DNA from 3 places in the Halomonas sp. B23F22_10 genome. Region 2 is predicted to be linked to each of the others. Evidence: predicted binding sites of a transcription regulator. Region 2 holds the regulator's gene; each other region holds the start of a gene.

Region 1 (6,288 bases), on a different contig from region 2:
AAGGATTGCCGCCGTTATGTTGGACGACTCTCTGAAGCAACAGCTGAAAGCCTATCTCGGCAAGGTCACGCAACCCTTTGAGCTGGTCGCCACCCTGGATGACGGCGACAAGTCCAAGGAACTGCACGCTCTGCTCGAACAGATCGCGGGCCTTTCCGACAAGATCACCCTGTCCACCGAGGGCGGCGACCGGCGCGTGCCGTCCTTCGCCCTGCACCGCGACGGGGCGCCCACCGGCGTGGTCTTCGCCGGCATCCCCATGGGCCACGAGTTCACCTCGCTGGTGCTGGCCCTGCTGCAGGTGGGCGGTCATCCGCCCAAGGCCAGCGACGAAGTCATCGAGCAGATCCGCGCCCTCGACGCCGACCTGCACTTCGAGACCTACTTCTCGCTGTCATGCCAGAACTGCCCGGACGTGGTCCAGGCGCTGAACCTGATGGCGATCCTCAACCCGCGCATCTCCCACGATGCCATCGACGGCGCCCTGTTCCAGGACGAGGTCGAGGCCCGCGAGGTGATGTCGGTGCCGAGCGTGTTCCTCAACGGCGAGACCTTCGACCAGGGCCGCATGAGCCTCGAGCAGATCCTGGCCAAGGTCGACACCGGCGCCGTCGAGCGCGAGGCCGCCAGGCTCAACGACAAGCCCGCCTTCGACACGCTGATGATCGGTGGCGGCCCGGCCGGCGCCGCGGCGGCCGTCTATGCGGCGCGCAAGGGCATCCGCACCGGCGTGGCCGCCGAGCGCTTCGGCGGCCAGGTGCTGGACACCCTGTCGATCGAGAATCTGATCTCGGTGCCCCACACCGAGGGCCCCAAGCTGGCCGCGGCGCTGGAGGAGCACGTCAAGGAATACGACGTCGACATCATGAACCTGCAGCGCGCCGTCGAGCTCGTTCCGGGCGAGCCGGGCGCCGATCACGAGGTGCGCTTCGAATCCGGCGCCAGCCTCAGGAGCAAGACCCTGGTACTGGCCACCGGCGCCCGCTGGCGCGAGATGAACGTGCCGGGCGAGGCCGAGTACCGCAACAGGGGTGTGGCCTACTGCCCGCACTGCGACGGCCCGCTGTTCAAGGGCAAGCGCGTGGCGGTGATCGGCGGTGGCAACTCCGGCGTCGAGGCGGCCATCGACCTGGCCGGTATCGTCGGCGAGGTCACGCTGATCGAGTTCATGGACGAGCTGCGCGCCGACGAGGTGCTGCAGAAGAAGCTCTCAAGCCTGCCCAACGTCGAGGTGATCAAGGGCGCGCGCACCACCGAGGTCAACGGCGACGGCAACCGCGTCACCGGCCTGAGCTATGAGGAGCGCGCCTCCGGCGAGCTGCGCGAGCTGGCCCTTGAGGGCGTCTTCGTGCAGATCGGCCTGGTGCCCAACACCGAGTGGCTGAAGGACTCGCCCATCGAGCTCTCCGAGCGCGGCGAGATCGTGGTCGACGAGCGCGGCATGACCTCGGTGCCGGGCATCTTCGCCGCCGGCGACGTGACCACCGTGCCCTACAAGCAGATCGTTATCGCCATGGGCGAGGGCTCCAAGGCCGCCCTGGGCGCCTTCGATCACCTGATCCGCAGCTGATCGCCCCGCCGTTCGGGCTCGACGCCCTCGCCGCTCCGCGGCGGGGGCGTCCTGCGTGGGGCGAGAGGAAAACGGTGGCAGGAAATCCGTGTCAGGAAACCGGGCGTCCTCAGCCCGCGCGGCAGAGCGTCTCCATGCGGGTCAGCGCGGCGTCGGCGCCGTTGAGGCTGAAGATCAGGAACCAGTGGTCGTCCTCGGCGCGATGGATGCGCAGGCGTAGCGTCTCGCCGCCGCTCATCTCGTCGAGCACCTCGTCGGTGTCGGGCAGCACCAGGCGCGCGTAGAAGCCGCTGTTGCCGCGCTCGGTGATGAACTCGGCCCGGCCCTGGTGGACCCAGCCCTGATCGATCAGCAGGTCCACCGGCACCCGGTTGACGGTGCCGGTCTCGGCCTGGACCTCGTCGAGCTCGACGCGCAGCTCGAGCCAGGAGCGATCGCAGGCGCCCGGCGTGGCGTTGACGCTGAACACGCTGTCGCTATAGCTGTGCTGCTCGATGGCGCGCACGTGGCGTTCGTCGCCCAGCCGCAGCACCAGCGAGTGCCAGTCGCCGTGGGCCCGGGCGTCGTCGACGTTGAAGGTCTCGGCCGCGGCCGGGGCGGCGAGGGCAACGGCCAGCAGGACACCCGGCAAGCGGGTCATCAGGCCGCGCGTCAGCCGGCGGGCAGACCGTGAGCGGAGAGCAAGTGGGCGGAGAGCAGGTGGGCGTGAGGAGAGCATGCGGGCATCCATGACCGTGACGCCGGGAGACTAGCACGCGCTGTCGGGGCTGTCCGCTCGCGACGTGGCTAGCCTGCCGGCGAGGCATCCTCCAGCCGCAGCAGCTGGATCAGCTCGGCGCGCTGCTGGCCCAGCAGGTCGGCGAGGGTGTAGCGGTCGAGCACCGACAGGAAGGCCGCCAGGGCCTCGCCGAGGATCGGCTGCAGCCGGCAGGCGGAGGTGATGGCGCAGGCGTTGTCGTCGCGGAAGCATTCCACCAGGCCGAGGTCGGGCTCGGTGTCGCGCACCAGCCCGCCCAGCGAGATCTCGCCGGGCGTCCGGCTCAGCCGCAGGCCGCCGTGCTTGCCGCGGGTGGCGCTGAGATAGCCCAGCCGGTTGAGCTCCTGCACCACCTTCATCAGGTGGTTGCGCGAGATGGCGAAGCGCTCGGCGATCTCGGCGATGGTGGCGCGCGCCTCTGGCGGCTCCGGCGTCGGCTCGTCGTCCTTCACGGCCAGGTAGATCAGCACGCGCAGGGAGTAGTCGGTGAAGTGGGTCAGGCGCATTCCATTCTCCAGGCGCGGCGAGACAGGCGGGACTCGAAACGATTCTATCACGCCCGTGCCGGCCTCCCGGAGCAGGCCCGTTGCCGCAGCGGGGCGCGCTCGAGCGGCCGAATTGATCGGCATCAACTCCGCGCGGAAAGGCGCCAACGGCCAAGATCGGGGCTGGCATAATGCGCTCAGGCGGCGACGGCGCGGGCCGTCGCCAGCGTTACCGGAGGTCCGATCATGCCCCAGCCACAGCCGTTCATCCGCCCCCTCGTCGAGAAGTACGACCGCCCCGGGCCGCGCTATACCTCCTATCCCACGGCGCCGCAGTTCCATGCCGCCTTCGCCGAGGACGATTATCGGGACCAGGCCGCCCTGAGCCATCGCGTCGCCGCGCCCAAGCCGCTGTCGGTCTACGTGCACGTGCCGTTCTGCGAGAGCCTCTGTTACTACTGCGCCTGCCACAAGATCGTCACCCATCGCCGCGAGCGGGCGGCGGAGTATCTGGCCCTGCTGAAACGCGAGATCGCCCTGCAGGCGGCGCTCTTCGACAGTGAGCGCTCGCTGACCCAGCTGCACCTGGGTGGCGGCACGCCCACCTATCTGAACAATGCCCAGCTCGGCGAGCTGATGGACGCCCTGGCGGCGGCCTTTCGCTTTGCGCCGCCCGAGGACAGGGAGTTCTCGCTGGAGGTGGATCCGCGCACCGTCACACCTGAACAGCTGCATGAGCTGCGCGCGCTGGGCTTCAATCGCCTGAGCGTCGGCGTCCAGGACTTCGACCCCGAGGTGCAGGTGGCGGTCAACCGCGTCCAGGGCGAGGCCGAGGTGGCCGCCCTGATGAAAACCGCCCGGGACGCCGGCTTCCACTCGGTGAGCGTCGATCTGATCTACGGCCTGCCGCGCCAGACCGTGGCCAGCTTCGCGGCCACCCTCGACAAGATCGTCGCCCTGCGGCCGGATCGCATCGCCACCTACAGCTATGCCCATCTGCCCGAGCGCTTCAAGGCCCAGCGGCTGATCCGCGACCGGGACATGCCGCCGCCCGAGCGCAAGCTCGAGCTGCTGGAGCTGACTGTCCGGCGCCTGACCGAGGCCGGCTACGCCTACATCGGCATGGATCACTTCGCATTGCCCGACGACGAGCTGGTCCGGGCCCAGCGCGAGGGCACCTTGCAGCGCAACTTCCAGGGGTATTCCACCCACGCCGACTGTGACCTGATCGGGCTCGGCGTCAGTGCCATTGGCAAGGTCGGCGACGGCTACAGCCAGAACGTCAAGGAAATCGCCGTCTACCGCGAGCGCCTCGAGGCCGGGCGGCTGCCGGTGCTGCGCGGCTATCGGCTCGACGACGAGGATCGCCTGCGCCGCGACGTCATCCACGCCCTGATGTGCCACGGCCGGGTGGACGTCGACGCCATCGAGGCGCGTCACGGCATCGACTTCGCCAGCCACTTCGCCGATGCCCTCGCGGCCCTGGCGCCGATGCGCGACGACGGCCTGATCACGCTGGGCCAGCGCCGCCTCGAGGTGCGCCCGCCGGGGCGGCTGATGCTGCGCAATCTGGCCATGACCTTCGACGCCTATCTGGGCGGCGAGGCGGTGCGCTACTCGCGGACCGTCTAGGTCCTTCCTGGGGCGTCGCGCGTCGGTACGAGTTTCCTGCTACCGATCCGGCAGCCGTTTGCCTGATCCCTCCGATGCGATAATCAGTGGGCCTTCCGATGGTGAAGCCTGCGCTCTGTGACGATGCTTATCTTGCGTGTAACAAAATGTTGTATGGCGTTATATCACGTCGACGGCGATGTCCGGCGGCGGGGGAGGGCGAGATGCAAGGGTTCAAATTGGCTGCCCTGGTCGTCGCCGTGGGCTGTTTGTCAGCCGCCGGCGTACAGGCGCAGTCGGGAGTCGAGGGTTCCGGGGGCAGTACGCTCTCGGAAGACGAGATGGCGCGAGTCGCCAACGATCAACTGACCGAGCCGGCCGGGTCGGGGGGCCTGACCGATGCCGAGATCGATGCGCTGCTCGAGGATCTGCCGGCGCCGGCCGCCGGGGGGGGCGGTGGCGGCTGCGGTGGCGGGCTGCTGGAAGGATGCGATGGTGTGTTCCTGCGCCTGGTTGCCGCCGTACCGAGCGAGGACGTGATTCCCGCGCCGACCATGCCGACCGCGCCGACGGATGACGGAGACGACGGCGGCGACAACCCCGGCGATGACGCCACCGGCGGCGGCGGTGGTGGTTCCGGCGGCGGCGGTGGTGGTTCCGGCGGCGGCGGTGGTGGTTCCGGCGGCGGTGGCGGTGGTTCCGGCGGCGGCGGCGGTGGTTCCGGCGGCGGCGGCGGTGGTTCCGGCGGCGGCGGTGGTGGTTCCGGCGGCGGTGGCGGTGGTTCCGGCGGCGGTGGCGGTGGTTCCGGCGGCGGTGGCGGTGGTTCCGGCGGCGGCGGTGGTGGTTCCGGCGGCGGCAGCGGTAGTTCCGGCGGCGGTGGTTCCGGAGCCGGTGGCAACGGTGGCAGCGCCGGCGGAGGTGGCGGTGCCGGTGGTACCGGTTCGGGAGCCGGCGGTCGCTTCTGACGCTTGTTGCCCGATGCCGCACCTGGCGCCCGACCCTGATGGTCGGGCGCTTTCTTTTGTGCGCCGAGTTCACGCATGATCCATATCATGTGTGTTGAGAATGTTTTTCGTCTATATATGGTAGTTGATGGCCTCGCCTCCATCGTGGCCAGGCATCCATGATGCGCGACCGCAACCGTTCCCCTCACAAGAGAGAGACCCGATGCGCACCACCACTGCCAGGGAAGCCTCCCGCGTCGACGAGGTGCCGCTGCAGGCGCCTTCCCTCGATATCTGGGACAGCAAGTATCGCCTCAAGGACCGACACGGCCGGCCGGTGGACGCCGACCCCGGCGCCACCCGGGAGCGGGTGGCCCGGGCGCTGGCCGCGGTGGAAGACGACGCCGAGGCCTGGCTGCCCCAGTTCCGCTGGGCGCTGGACAACGGCGCCATCCCGGCCGGGCGCATCGTCGCCAACGCCGGGGCGGAGGCCGTCAAGCCGGCGGTCAGCCTGATCAACTGCACGGTCTCACGCACCCTCCACGATGCGATGCGCGACATCCTCGAGGGCGTGGTCGAGGCCGGCATGACCCTCAAGGCCGGCTGCGGCATCGGCTATGACTTTTCCACCCTGCGCCCCCGCGGCGCCTTCGTGTTCGGCGCCGGCGCCGGCACCAACGGCCCGCTGGCGTTCATGGATATCTACGACAGGATGTGCTTCACCGTGGCCTCGGCGGGCGGGCGCCGCGGCGCCCAGATGGGGACCTTCGACGTCGGCCATCCGGACGTGAAGAGCTTCATCGAGGCCAAGCGCGAGGCCGGCCGGCTGCGCCAGTTCAACCTCAGCCTGCTGATCACCGACGAGTTCATGGAGGCGGTGCGCGCCGACGCCGACTGGCCGCTGGCGTTCCCGCTGCACCC
Region 2 (6,288 bases):
ACCTCACCGACCGCGCCTTCGCCGAGCGCCCGCGCATCGCGCGCCGGGCCGCCCGGCTGGCGCATCACTTCGTGCTCCAGGTACTGCTGATCGCCGCCGCCACCGGGCTCGCCTGGTCGTTCATCGACCCCGAGCGGGCCTTCTGGGTGACGCTCTCGGTGCTGGTGGTCAGCTGCCCCTGCGCCCTGGCGCTGGCCACGCCCACCGCCCTGACCGCCGCCCACGGCCGGCTCCACCGGCGCGGCGTGCTGCTGACCCGCGCCGACGCCCTGGAGACCCTGCCGCGCCTCGACCGGGTGATCTTCGACAAGACCGGTACCCTGACCCGCGGCGAGATGACCCTCGAGCGCACGATCGCGCTTTCCAGCGACGATCCCGAGCGCCTGACGGCGGTGGCCGCGGCCCTGGAGGCCCACTCCGAGCATCCCATCGCCCGCGCCTTCCGCCCCCATCGCCGCGCCGGCATCAGCGCCCATGATGTCATCGCCCGTCCCGGCCAGGGCCTCTCCGGCGTGATCGACGGCCGCCCCTGGCGGCTCGGCCGGCCCGACTTCGCGGCCCCGGACGCCCGGCCGATGAGTCCGGACGACGGCGCCGAGCACGGCCACTGGCTGCTGCTCGCCGAGGACGGCGAGCCACGGGCCTGGTTCGCCCTGGGCGACCGGCCCCGGGAGGACGCCGCCGCCACCGTCGCCGCGCTGGCGGCGCGGGGCATCGCGGTGGAACTGCTGTCCGGCGACGCCGAGGCGCCCACCCGGGCGCTGGCCGAGCGGCTGGGCATCGACGAGTGGCGCGCCGGCGCCAGCCCCGAGGACAAGCTCGCCCGGCTGCGCGAGTGCCAGGCCGACGGCCAGCGGGTGGCCATGGTCGGCGACGGCATCAACGACGTGCCGGTGCTGGCCGGGGCCGACCTCGCCATCGCCATGAACGGCGCCACCGACCTCGCCCGCACCCGGGCCGACGCCGTGCTGCTCGGCCCGCGCCTCGGGCGCCTGGTCGAGGCCGTCGACATCGGCCGCGCCACCCGCCGCAACATCCGCCAGAACCTGGGCTGGGCGCTGGCCTACAACCTGCTGGCCCTGCCGCCGGCGGCACTGGGCTGGGTGCCCCCCTGGCTGGCGGCGCTGGGCATGTCGGCGAGCTCGCTGGTGGTGGTCGCCAACGCCCTGCGCCTCACGCGCCGAAAACTGCCCGACATTCCCGTGGATTCCCCCTCCCAGGACGCCCCATGAGCATTCTCTACCTGCTGATCCCGCTGTCGCTGATCCTGCTCGGCCTGGCCGTCTGGGCCTTCTTCTGGGCCGTGCGCCACGACCAGTTCGAGGACCTGGAAGGCCCGGCCCATCGCATCCTGTTCGACGATGACGACCCGCCCGGGGAGGCGCCTCGCCGACACGACGACGCCGACGCGCCGACCGGGAAACACGACAAGGAAGCCTGAATGAATCCGTCTGGACTCGACCTGCCGCCGCTGGCCGCGGCCTTCGTCTTCGGCCTGCTCGGCGGCGCCCACTGCATCGGCATGTGCGGCGGCATCATGAGCGCCCTGAGCTTCGCCGTGCCGCCGAGCCTGCGCCATCCGGCGCGGCTCGGCGGGCTGCTGCTGGGCTACAACCTGGGGCGCATCGCCAGCTACATGGTCGCCGGCGCCCTGGCCGCCGGCCTCGGCACCCTGGTCGGCCTGGCCCCGGGGATCCGCCTGGCGCTCCAGGTCCTGGCCGCGGTGATGCTGATCCTGATGGCGCTCTACATCGCCGACTGGTGGAAGGGGCTGCTGCGGGTCGAGGCGCTCGGCAGGCGCCTATGGCGCCATCTGGAGCCGCTCGGACGGCGACTGATGCCGGTGGTGACGCTGCCCCAGGCCGTGACCCTGGGCGCGGTCTGGGGCTGGCTGCCCTGCGGGCTGGTCTACTCGATGCTGACCTGGAGCCTGGCCGGCGCCGATCCGCTGCGAGGCGCAGCGCTGATGGGCGCCTTCGGGCTCGGCACCCTGCCGGCGCTGCTCGCTACCGGCCTGGCCGCGCGACGGCTCGGCGCCCTGATCCGTCATCCGGCCACCCGCACCCTGGCGGCGCTGGCGATCATCGGCTTCGCCCTGTGGCAGCTGTGGGGCCTGTGGCCGGGCACGATGGAGATGGCCCACGACGCCGGGCACGCCGGGCACGCCGGGCATCATTGAGCCGCTAACGCCCGCACGTTTGACCCAGCGCAACACCCCTGGGGACCGCGAGCACTAGCCTGACGACATGAACGCTCGGAACTCCGCCATGTCCGTCACCCTTCCCGCCGACTTCGGCGCCGACGACTACGCCGCGGCGCTGTCCGCCAGCAATACCAAGGCCCGCCCGCTGTCGCTGCATCTGCGCCTGCCGCTTCGCCACGACGTGGATGCCCGCGGCGACGGCAAGGGCATGGATCCCTTCGAGGTCGATCTGGCCCGGCTCGACCGCGAGATGGTGCTGGTGCGACGCTGCCTGGCGCCGGAGCGATGCCTGGAGGCCCTGCACTGGGGAAGCGGCCTCCCGCCTTCGCTGACCCTGTCGCAGATGAGCGGCCTCGTCGACCGGCTGGCCTCCCGCTTCCCCTTCGATACGGGGCGTCCGCGCGACTTCACCGTCGAGCTCGACCCCCGCGCCACGGATCTGCTCACCCTGCGTCACCTGGAGGCCCTGGGCTTCAACCGGCTGAAGCTGATCATGCGCCTGCCCGCGGCCGGCCGCCTGGACGCCCTGCCCCGCCTGCAGTCACGCGTCGAGCCGCTGCTCGACGAGACCGTGCGCATGGGCTGGCACTCGCTGAACCTGGTGCTGATCGTGGCGCCGACGACCCCGCCGCGGGAGGCCGCCGCCGCGCTCGCCGCGCTGCTTCCCATGACGCCGCCGCGCCTCTCCCTGCGCCCGGAGCCCGCCTGGCAGGAGGGCGAATCGACGCTGCCGACGGCGCTGCTGGCCCGGGTCGACGAACGCCTAGCCGAGGCCGGCTACCGGGCACTGGGACACGGTTCCTACGCCCGTCGGGGCGCCGCCCTGGAGGATGCCCTCGCCCAGGCGCGTCGCGAACGGGCGCGCGACCGACTGGGGCTCGGCACCGGCGCCATCTCGCGGCTGCCCGACGCCGTGGCCTGCAACGCCACCTCGACCCGGGACTACGCGGCGGCACTGAACGACGGTCGGCTCGCCACCGCCTCGGGGCGCTGGCGGAATGCTCGCCCGTCCAGCGCCTGACTGGCCTGAGACTCGCCCAAGGGATGCTATGCCCGAACCGGGGCTATCCGCCATAATGGGGGAGGCAAGCCCCGATCAAGGAGGACAGCATGCCCGACACCGCAGCCGGCCGACGCCGTTCCCTGCTGCACGAGACCCGCTGCCGGACCTGCAGCCTGAGTTCCCTGTGTCTGCCCCTGGCCCTCGAACTGGAGGACCTCGACGAGTTCGATGCCATCATCCGACGCCGACCGCCGCTCAAGAAGGGCGAGTCGCTGTTCCGCCAGGGCAGCCCCTTCACCAGCGTCTACGCGGTGCGCTCCGGCAGTCTCAAGCAGGTCACCAGCGAAGGCGGCGGCACGGATCAGCTGACCAACTTCTATCTGCCCAGCGAACTGGTGGGGCTCGACGGCATCGACGAGTCGAGCTATCCGGGCTCGGTCATCGCGCTCGAGACCACCACCGTGTGCGAGATCCCGTTCGACCGCCTCGACGCCCTGTCCGAGCGCCTGCCGGAACTTCGTGCCCAGCTGTATCGCAGCATGAGCAAGGAGATGCGCGACGACCGCCGCATGATGCGCCTGCTGTCGCGCAAGACCGCCGACCAGCGCCTGGCCACCTTCTTCGCCAGCCTCTCCGATCGCTTCCGCCGCCGCGGCTACTCCGCCTACAGCTTCCGCCTCTCCATGTCCCGGGCCGACATCGGCAACTACCTGGGCCTGGCGGTGGAGACCGTCAGCCGCATCCTGGGGCGCTTCCAGCAGCAGGGCCTGGTGGCCGTGTCCGGCCGAGAGGTGAACATCCTCGACCTGGACGCCCTGGCCGAGCTGGCCGAGGAAGAGGGCTGCCGCTGACGGCGCCAAGCGCCAAGCGCCAAGCGCCAAGCGCCAAGCGCCAAGCGCCAAGCGCCAAGCGCCAAGCGCCAAGCGCCAAGCGCCAAGCGCCAAGCGCCAAGCGCCAAGCGCCAAGCGCCAAGCGCGGCAGGATGATGTCATGGCCATTCTTGACGTCAACGAAGAAACCCACAGGACTCTACGTCCCGTGGGTTTCTCATTGGCTTCCTCGACATCTGCCGCCCGCTACTGAGCAGCCGGGTGCTCGGCGCTTGCTGCTAGGCGCTACTCACTCGTTATGCAGGTCGATGCGATCGGCCTGCATCTTGGCCTGCTTGTCCTCCAGCCCGGCGAAGTCGAACAGCTCGCGGTCGGCCAGCTGCGAGGGCGCGACGTTGGTGACCGCCTTGAACATGCTCTCCAGGCGGCCGGGATGCTTGGCCTCCCACTCGGCAAGCATCTCCTTGACCACCTGACGCTGCAGGTTGGGCTGCGAGCCGCACAGGTTGCAGGGAATGATCGGGAAGGCCATGCGCTCGGAGAATTCGGCGATGTCGGCCTCGCGGCAGTAGGCCAGCGGGCGGATGACGATGTTCTTGCCGTCGTCGGAGAGCAGCTTGGGCGGCATCGACTTGAGGCTGCCGCCGAAGAACATGTTGAGGAACAGCGTCTCGAGGATGTCCTCGCGGTGGTGCCCGAGGGCGATCTTGGTGGCCCCGATCTCCTCGGCGTAGCCGTAGAGGGAGCCGCGGCGCAGCCGCGAGCAGAGCGCGCAGGTGGTCTTGCCTTCCGGGGTCTTCTCCTTGACCACCGAGTAGGTGTCGCGCTCGAGGATGTGGTAGTCCACGCCGAGGCCGTCCAGGTACTCGGGCAGCACGTGCTCGGGGAAACCGGGCTGCTTCTGGTCGAGGTTCACCGCCACCAGCGAGAAGTTCACCGGCGCGTTGCGCTGCAGGTTCCGGAGAATCTCCAGCATGGTGTAGCTGTCCTTGCCGCCGGACAGGCACACCATCACCTTGTCGCCCTCGCGGATCATGTCGAAGTCGATGATCGCATTGCCGACCTGGCGCCGCAGGCGCTTCTGCAGCTTGTTGAACTCACGCTTGGCCTGGGCGTCGGGCGCCTCGGCGGACGGGGTCGACGGCTCGGCCGAAGCGGCCTCATCGGCGGGACGGGGATCGAAGGTCACGGCATCTTGCATGGTCGGGGCGCTGCCAGGGCATCGGGGGAAAGGGAAAGGGCGCCTATCCTACCACCCTGCCGCGAGACTGGCGACGTGGTGACCGCTCAGCCGCTGCGACGCGCGAGCACCGCATCGCGGTCCAGCCGCAGGTGCATCAGGGCGGTGGTCACGGCGGTGCCCAGCACGCTGTGACGTCCCATCAGCGGCACCTCGAGCTGCTCGGCGACCCGCTCGAAGGCCGGCGCCACCTCGAGCCGCGAATGGTGGTGATAGCGCTGGTAGCGCTGCACCAGATCGATGCCGGCGTTGGGCAGCTCGAAGCCGAACCGGGCGCGCAGCTGGCGGTTGAGCAGCGCCAGATCGCGGTCCAGGCGCCAGCCCACCAGCGGCCGGTTGCCGACGAAGTCGAGCAGCCGCGCCAGCGCCTGGTCGATCGACACGCCGTCGTCGAGATCGATGCCGCGCAGGCCGTGGCGGCGCAGCGTCTCGGCGTCCACGCCTTCCGGGCGCGCCAGCCTGAGCTCCAGCGACTCGCTGGTCAGCACCCGGTCGCCGCGCAGCCGCACCGCGGCGATGGCCAGCGGCTCGGCGCCGCGCACGTCGCCGCCGGTAGACTGCACGGCCAGCGCCACCAGCTCCTCCCCGGTATAAGGACGGAACAGCCAGCCATACTGGCCATGGGCGTGGCGGTGACGGTCGACCAGGCGGCGCAGGGTCTTGAGCATGTCGATGTCCTTGTCGTGTCGTGAATCGCGGTCTTGTGAGAATTCGAAAAGTCGGCGAGCGAAGGCCTGGGCTAGGCCCTCTCCCGGCGGGCCAACGCACTTCCCAGCTCCCTGTGGGTCGCAAGGCAAAGATCGTCGAAGAAACGGAGTTAACCGGGTGTAAATGAGTATTCTGAGACGATTTTTAACGCCGTATAGCCGAGCGCAGCCACTTTTCAGCCACCTCAGGTGTATTCGAGGTGGTAACGATGGGAAATCCGCTGCTTGAAGTCCTTGACGATATGCAGCGCCTCCCGGAGCAGGTCGCGCTCCAGCGACGACAGCGACTGCACCACCACCCGGTC
Region 3 (6,288 bases), on a different contig from region 2:
TCTCGGGCATCAACTTCATCATCTACTATGCCCCGCGGGTACTCGAGGCCGCCGAGCTCGGCGCCAACACCGCCCTGCTCTCCACCGCAGGCATCGGCCTGGTCAACCTGGTGTTCACCATGCTCGGCATGGCGCTGATCGATCGCCTGGGGCGCCGCACCCTGCTCTACATCGGCTCGGCCGGCTACCTAGTCTCGCTGGTGCTGATCTCGCGCGCCTTCTTCAGCGGCGAGCTCGGCGGGCTGGACGTGCCGCTGCTGCTGGGCCTGTTCATCGCCGCCCACGCCATGAGCCAGGGCGCGATCATCTGGGTGTTCATCTCCGAGGTGTTCCCCAACCATGTGCGCGCCCGCGGCCAGTCCTTCGGCAGCTCGGTGCACTGGGTATGCGCGGCGCTGATCGCGCTACTGATGCCCTGGGTGCTCGGCAGCTTCAGCGGTGGCCCGGTGTTCGCCTTCTTCGCCGTGATGATGGCGCTGCAGTTGGTGTTCGTGATGTTCCTGATGCCGGAGACCAAGGGCGTCTCCCTCGAGGAGCTGCAGAAGCGCCTGGTGCGCGAACCTCAGGGCAAGCGCGAGGCCTCGAGTGCCACCGCCCAGCGCGGCTGACACGCCGCCGCCGCCGCCGTCGAACCGACGGCCCGGAAACGAAAACCGCCCGCGCCTCTCGGCGCGGGCGGTCTCGTTTCAGGGCGAGGAACGCCTCAACTCTGGAACACCAGGCGATCGCCCTCGGCCTCGACGCGAATGACATCGCCCGGCGAGAACGCGCCGGCCAGCAGATCCTGGGCCAGCGGGTTCTCGAGCCGGTTCTGGATCGCCCGCTTGAGCGGCCGCGCGCCGAACACCGGATCGAAGCCGACCTCGGCCAGCTGGGCCATGGCCGCGTCGGAGACCTCGAGCGACAGGTCATGCTCGGCCAGCCGCCCGCGCAGGCGCTCGAGCTGGATGGCGGCGATGGCCTGAATCTGCTCCTGGCGCAGGGCGTGGAACACCACCACCTCGTCGATGCGGTTGATCAGCTCGGGGCGGAAATGGGTGCCGACCACGTCCATCACCGCCGACTTCATCTGCTCGTAGCCGCCGTCGTCACCGCCCATGCCCTGGATGATCTCGGAGCCCAGGTTGGAGGTCATCACGATCACGGTGTTGCGGAAGTCCACCGTGCGGCCCTGGCCGTCGGTCAGGCGCCCGTCCTCGAGCACCTGCAGCAGGATGTTGAAGACGTCGGCGTGGGCCTTCTCGACCTCGTCGAGCAGCAGCACCGAGTAGGGCTTGCGGCGCACCGCCTCGGTCAGATAGCCGCCCTCCTCGTAGCCGACATAGCCGGGAGGCGCGCCGATCAGCCGGGCCACGGAGTGCTTCTCCATGAACTCGGACATGTCGATGCGCACCATGGCCTCCTCGGTGTCGAACAGGAAGCCGGCCAGCGACTTGCACAGCTCGGTCTTGCCCACCCCGGTCGGGCCGAGGAACAGGAAGGAGCCGTTGGGGCGGTTCGGATCGGCGAGCCCGGCCCGGGAGCGGCGCACGGCGTTGGCCACCGCGGTGACCGCCTCGTCCTGGCCGATGACCCGCTCGTGCAGCGCCTCCTCCATGCGCAGCAGCTTGTCGCGCTCGCCCTCGAGCATCTTGGACACCGGGATGCCGGTCCAGCGCGACACCACCTCGGCGATCTCCTCCTCGGTGACGTTGGAGCGCAGCAGCTGGTGCCTGGCGGTGTCGGCCTCGGCGTCGCTGGACTCGGCGATCTTCTGCTCGAGCTCGGGGATCACCCCGTACTGCAGCTCGGACATCCGCCCCAGGTCGCCCTGACGGCGGGCCTGCTCGAGGTCGATGCGGGCGCGGTCGAGCTCGTCCTTGAACTGGGCCGCGCCCTGGATGCTGGCCTTCTCGGCCTTCCAGATCTCGTCGAGGTCGGCGTACTCGCGCTCGAGCTCCTCGATCTGCTCCTCGAGGCCGTCGAGGCGCTTCCTGGAGGCCTCGTCGGTCTCCTTCTTGAGGTGCTCGCGCTCCATCTTGAGCTGGATCAGCCGGCGGTCGAGGCGGTCCATCTGCTCGGGCTTGGAGTCGAGCTCCATGCGGATCCGCGAGCAGGCCTCGTCGATCAGGTCGATGGCCTTGTCGGGCAGCTGGCGATCGGTGATGTAGCGGGTCGACAGCTTGGCCGCGGCGATGATGGCGCCGTCGGTGATGTCGACGCCGTGGTGCACCTCGTAGCGCTCCTTGAGGCCGCGCAGGATGGCCACGGTGTCTTCCTCGCTCGGCTCGTCGACCAGCACCTTCTGGAAGCGGCGCTCCAGGGCGGCGTCCTTCTCGATGTGCTGGCGATACTCGTCGAGGGTGGTGGCGCCCACGCAGTGCAGCTCGCCGCGCGCCAGCGCCGGCTTGAGCATGTTGCCGGCGTCCATGGCGCCCTCGGCCTTGCCGGCGCCGACCATGGTGTGCAGCTCGTCGATGAACAGGATGATCCGGCCCTCCTCCTGGGCCAGCTCCTTGAGCACCGACTTGAGGCGTTCCTCGAACTCGCCGCGGAACTTGGCCCCGGCCAGCAGCGCGCCCATGTCCAGCGACAGCACGCGCTTGTCCTTGAGGCCCTCGGGCACCTCGCCGTCGACGATGCGCTGGGCCAGCCCCTCGACGATGGCGGTCTTGCCCACGCCGGGCTCGCCGATCAGCACCGGGTTGTTCTTGGTCCGGCGCTGCAGCACCTGCACGGTGCGGCGGATCTCGTCGTCGCGGCCGATCACCGGATCGAGCTTGCCGCTGGCCGCCCGCTCGGTGAGGTCCAGGGTGTACTTCTCCAGCGCCTCGCGGCTCTCCTCGGCGTTGGGATTGCTGACCTTCTCGCCGCCGCGCACGTCGTCGATGGCGGTCGCAAGCGCCTGGCGGCTCAGTCCGGCCTGGCCGAGCAGCTTGCTCACCGCGTGGCGCATCTCCAGCGCGGCCAGCAGCACCAGTTCGCTGGCGATGTACTGGTCGCCACGCTTCTGGGCCTCGCGGTCAGTGAGGTTGAACAGCTTCATCAGGTCGCGGGACGGCTGCACCTCGCCGTCGAAGTCGCCGACCCTGGGCAGGTCGTCGAGGTGGCCGACCAGGCCGTCGCGCAACCGCGCGGCGTCGGCGCCGGCCTTCTGCACCAGCGCCTTGACGCCGGTGTCGGTGGCATCGAGCAGCGCCAGCAGCAGGTGCCCGGGCTCGAGCTGGTTATGGCCGTGGCCCACGGCCAGCGACTGGGCGTCGGCCACGGCGTTCTGCAGCTTGGCGGTGAACTTGTCGATTCGCATGGAATGTCCTCCGTCGGGGTAGCGACGCGATTCGGACGCGCCGCCTGTCCCAATGTCATGGGTCTTGACATCTTAAGTGGCGTCAGGACGGCCGGCTTTCAAGTCGGCCGCCGGAGGAAACGTCGGAGGGTTGATATGGGTCAAGCTCTCGCCCGGCGAGGCCGAGCTAGCGCAGCCAGATCATGCTGGCCATGCGGCCGGTGACGCCGTCGTCGCGGCGGTAGGAATAGAAGCGGGATTCGCAGGAGGTGCAGAAGTGGCCGCCGCTGATGTGGGCGAGCCCCAGGCGCTCCAGGCGCAGGCGCGCCAGCTTGTAAAGGTCGGCCATGTAGTGGCCCAGCCGATAGGGGCTCGGCACGAAGGCCTCGGCGGCATCGGGCTGCACGGCGACGAAGGCCTCACGCACCTCGCGGCCGACCTCGAACTGGGCGTTGGAGATCGCCGGCCCCAGCCACGCCATCAGCGACTCGGGCGGCACGCCCATGGCGGCCACCGTGGCCTCGAGCACGCCGCCGGCCAGGCCGCGCCAGCCGGCGTGGGCCACGCCGACCCGCTGGCCGTCGCGGTCGCAGAAGAACACCGGCAGGCAGTCGGCGGTCAGCACCACGCAGGCGTGGCCGCGGTCGAGGGCCACCGAGGCGTCGGCCTCGGGCGGGGTCTCGAGATATTCCGACTGCACCCGGGCGCCGTGGACCTGATCGAGCCACAGCAGCGGCCGGTCGTCGCCGACCTCCTTCTGCAGCTGGCGGCGGCACAGCGCCACGTGGGCGGAGTTGTCGCCGACGTGCTGGGCCGGATTGAAGGCGGCGAAGCGCCCCTGGCTGGGCCCGGTCTCGCGCGTGGTGACGCAGGCCGCCACCGAGGGCGGCGCCGGCCAGTCGGGGCGGATCAGGGTCGGGCGCAGGTCGAGGGCATCGCTCATCGCGGTTTCCTTAGCGGCGGGTCTCGCGGTCTTCGCGCAGGAAGTCCAGCAGCATCAGCATGTCATCCGGCAGGGCCGCGCGAAAGGTCAGCGTCTCGCCGCTGGTCGGATGCACGAAGGCCAGCTTGCGGGCGTGCAGCGCCTGACGCGGGAACTCGCGCAGCACCTCCTTGAGCGTCTCGCCGGCGCCGGCCGGCAGCTTGAGGCGCCCGCCGTAGACCGGATCGCCGATCAGCGGATAGCGCAGGTGCGCCAGGTGCACGCGGATCTGGTGGGTGCGGCCGGTTTCCAGCTTGCAGCGCACGTGGGTATGGGCGCGGAAGCGCTCGACCACCCGGTAATGCGTCACCGCCGGCTTGCCGGAGGCGGTCACCGCCTGGCGCTTGCGGTCCTTGGGGTGGCGACCGATGGCCGCGTCCACCTTGCCGCCGGAGGTCATCACCCCGACCGACACGGCGTCGTACTCGCGGGACACGGTGCGCGCCTGGAGCTGCTCCACCAGCGCGGTCTGGGCGCCCAGGGTCTTGGCCACCACCATCAGCCCGCTGGTGTCCTTGTCCAGGCGATGCACGATGCCGGCCCGCGGCACCGCGGCCAGCTCGGGGCAGTGATGCAGCAGGCCGTTGAGCAGGGTGCCGTCGGGATTGCCGGCGGCCGGGTGCACCACCAAGCCGGGCGGCTTGTCGATCACCATCACCTCGTCGTCCTCGTACACCACGTCGAGCGGGATGTCCTCGGGCTCGAAGCGGGAATCGTCCTCGACGGTGGCGGTCAGCGCCACGGCCTCGCCGCCGTAGACCTTGTCACGGGGCTTGGCGGGGCGGCCGTCCAGGGTCAGCGCGCCCTGCTTGATCCAGGCCTTGAGGCGTTCCCGGGAGAAGTCGGAGAAGAGGTCTGCGGCGGCCTGGTCGAGGCGCAGGCCGGCCATGTGCTCGGGGACGCGGTGCTGGGCTTCGAAGGTCTGGGACATGGACTCGATGATCATCCGTCTGGGCGGTGGAGCGCTCCGCGGCAGCGCGCTCGGCGCGGTGACTGCGTTTTGCCACGAGGTGCTTTATAGTGGGCGAATTCGGGCCGATTCTAGCACGGCCACCCAGGGTTGTTTGACACGAGGATCACGATGCGCGTTATCACGACCGGACCCCGCCTGGCCGTCATGCTGCTGGCGAGTGCCCTGCTGGCCGGCTGTGCCAGCACCGCCGACGAGCAGGAAGCGCCTGACCTGCAGGAACGCCAGCTGTACGACGAGGGTCGCTCGGCCCTGGAGGGCGGACGCTACACCACCGCCATCAACCGGCTCGAAGCCATCGACACCCGCTTCCCGTTCGGCGACACCGCCGAGCAGGCGCAGCTGGAACTGATCTACGCCTACTACCAGACCGACGACTGGGAGCAGGCCCGGGCCGCGGCCAGCCGCTTCATCCGCCTGCACCCGGATCATCCCCAGGTCGACTACGCCTACTACCTGCGCGGCCTCTCCGCCTGGCAGGCCGGGCGCTTCAGCCTCGAGGGGCTGCGCCTGATCGACATCTCCAAGCGCGACCTGGGCGCCAGCCGCGACGCCTACTCCGACTTCCGCGAGCTGGTCCAGCGCTTCCCCGACAGCCAGTACGCGCCGGACGCCCAGCAGCGCATCGTCTACCTGCGCAACCTGCTGGCCCGCCACGAGCTGCAGGTGGCCGACTTCTACCTGCGCAAGGGCGCCTACCTGGCGGCCGTCGAGCGTGGCCGCTGGGTCATCGAGCGCTATCCCGAGGCGCAGGCCACCCGCGACGCCCTGGCGACCATGGTCGAGGGCTATCTGGGCCTCGACATGACCGAGCGGGCCCGCGAGACCCTGCGCGTGCTGATCGACAACGCCCCGGATCACGAGCGCCTCGACGGCCGCACCTTCGATCCGCAGTACGTCGAGGCGGACCCGATCACCGCCTGACACGCGGCAAATCGGCAGCATGAGAGCCCCCGAAGCGAAAGAAACCCCCGAAGGCTGAACACCTCCGGGGGTTTCTTGTCGCTCGGCGCTGGTCGCTCGGCCCTTATTCGCCCGGCTGCCAGCCGTTGACGATCGGGTAGCGACGGT

What was found. The regulator FNR, encoded in region 2, switches genes on or off when oxygen is low (the NO sensors DNR and NnrR bind a similar motif). The targets are predictions, from matches to a motif close to TTGATNTANATCAA.
Region 1: the regulator FNR is predicted to act here: its motif matches at 2,946-2,959, upstream of hemN (oxygen-independent coproporphyrinogen III oxidase).
Region 3: the regulator FNR is predicted to act here: its motif matches at 3,417-3,430, upstream of clpB (ATP-dependent chaperone ClpB).

What each region holds. Positions count from the first base shown of each region.
Region 1 is NZ_JBIEKF010000005.1:286,762-293,049, forward strand. It holds gene ahpF (alkyl hydroperoxide reductase subunit F) at 17-1,570, shown strand; gene ACGTNF_RS13575 (invasion associated locus B family protein) at 1,680-2,210, opposite strand; gene ACGTNF_RS13580 (Rrf2 family transcriptional regulator) at 2,357-2,833, opposite strand; gene hemN (oxygen-independent coproporphyrinogen III oxidase) at 3,059-4,444, shown strand; gene ACGTNF_RS13590 (hypothetical protein) at 4,765-5,388, shown strand; gene ACGTNF_RS13595 (adenosylcobalamin-dependent ribonucleoside-diphosphate reductase) at 5,591-6,288, shown strand, end outside.
Region 2 is NZ_JBIEKF010000004.1:343,160-349,447, reverse strand. It holds gene ACGTNF_RS11355 (heavy metal translocating P-type ATPase) at 1-1,232, shown strand, start outside; gene ccoS (cbb3-type cytochrome oxidase assembly protein CcoS) at 1,229-1,441, shown strand; gene ACGTNF_RS11345 (sulfite exporter TauE/SafE family protein) at 1,442-2,179, shown strand; gene ACGTNF_RS11340 (oxygen-independent coproporphyrinogen III oxidase) at 2,268-3,224, shown strand; gene fnr (fumarate/nitrate reduction transcriptional regulator Fnr) at 3,314-4,057, shown strand; gene ttcA (tRNA 2-thiocytidine(32) synthetase TtcA) at 4,326-5,237, opposite strand; gene ACGTNF_RS11325 (3'-5' exonuclease family protein) at 5,324-5,944, opposite strand; gene ACGTNF_RS11320 (putative nucleotidyltransferase substrate binding domain-containing protein) at 6,169-6,288, opposite strand, start outside.
Region 3 is NZ_JBIEKF010000008.1:102,879-109,166, reverse strand. It holds gene ACGTNF_RS15680 (sugar porter family MFS transporter) at 1-608, shown strand, start outside; gene clpB (ATP-dependent chaperone ClpB) at 704-3,286, opposite strand; gene pgeF (peptidoglycan editing factor PgeF) at 3,453-4,208, opposite strand; gene rluD (23S rRNA pseudouridine(1911/1915/1917) synthase RluD) at 4,219-5,178, opposite strand; gene ACGTNF_RS15660 (outer membrane protein assembly factor BamD) at 5,329-6,141, shown strand; gene ACGTNF_RS15655 (NAD+ synthase) at 6,245-6,288, opposite strand, start outside.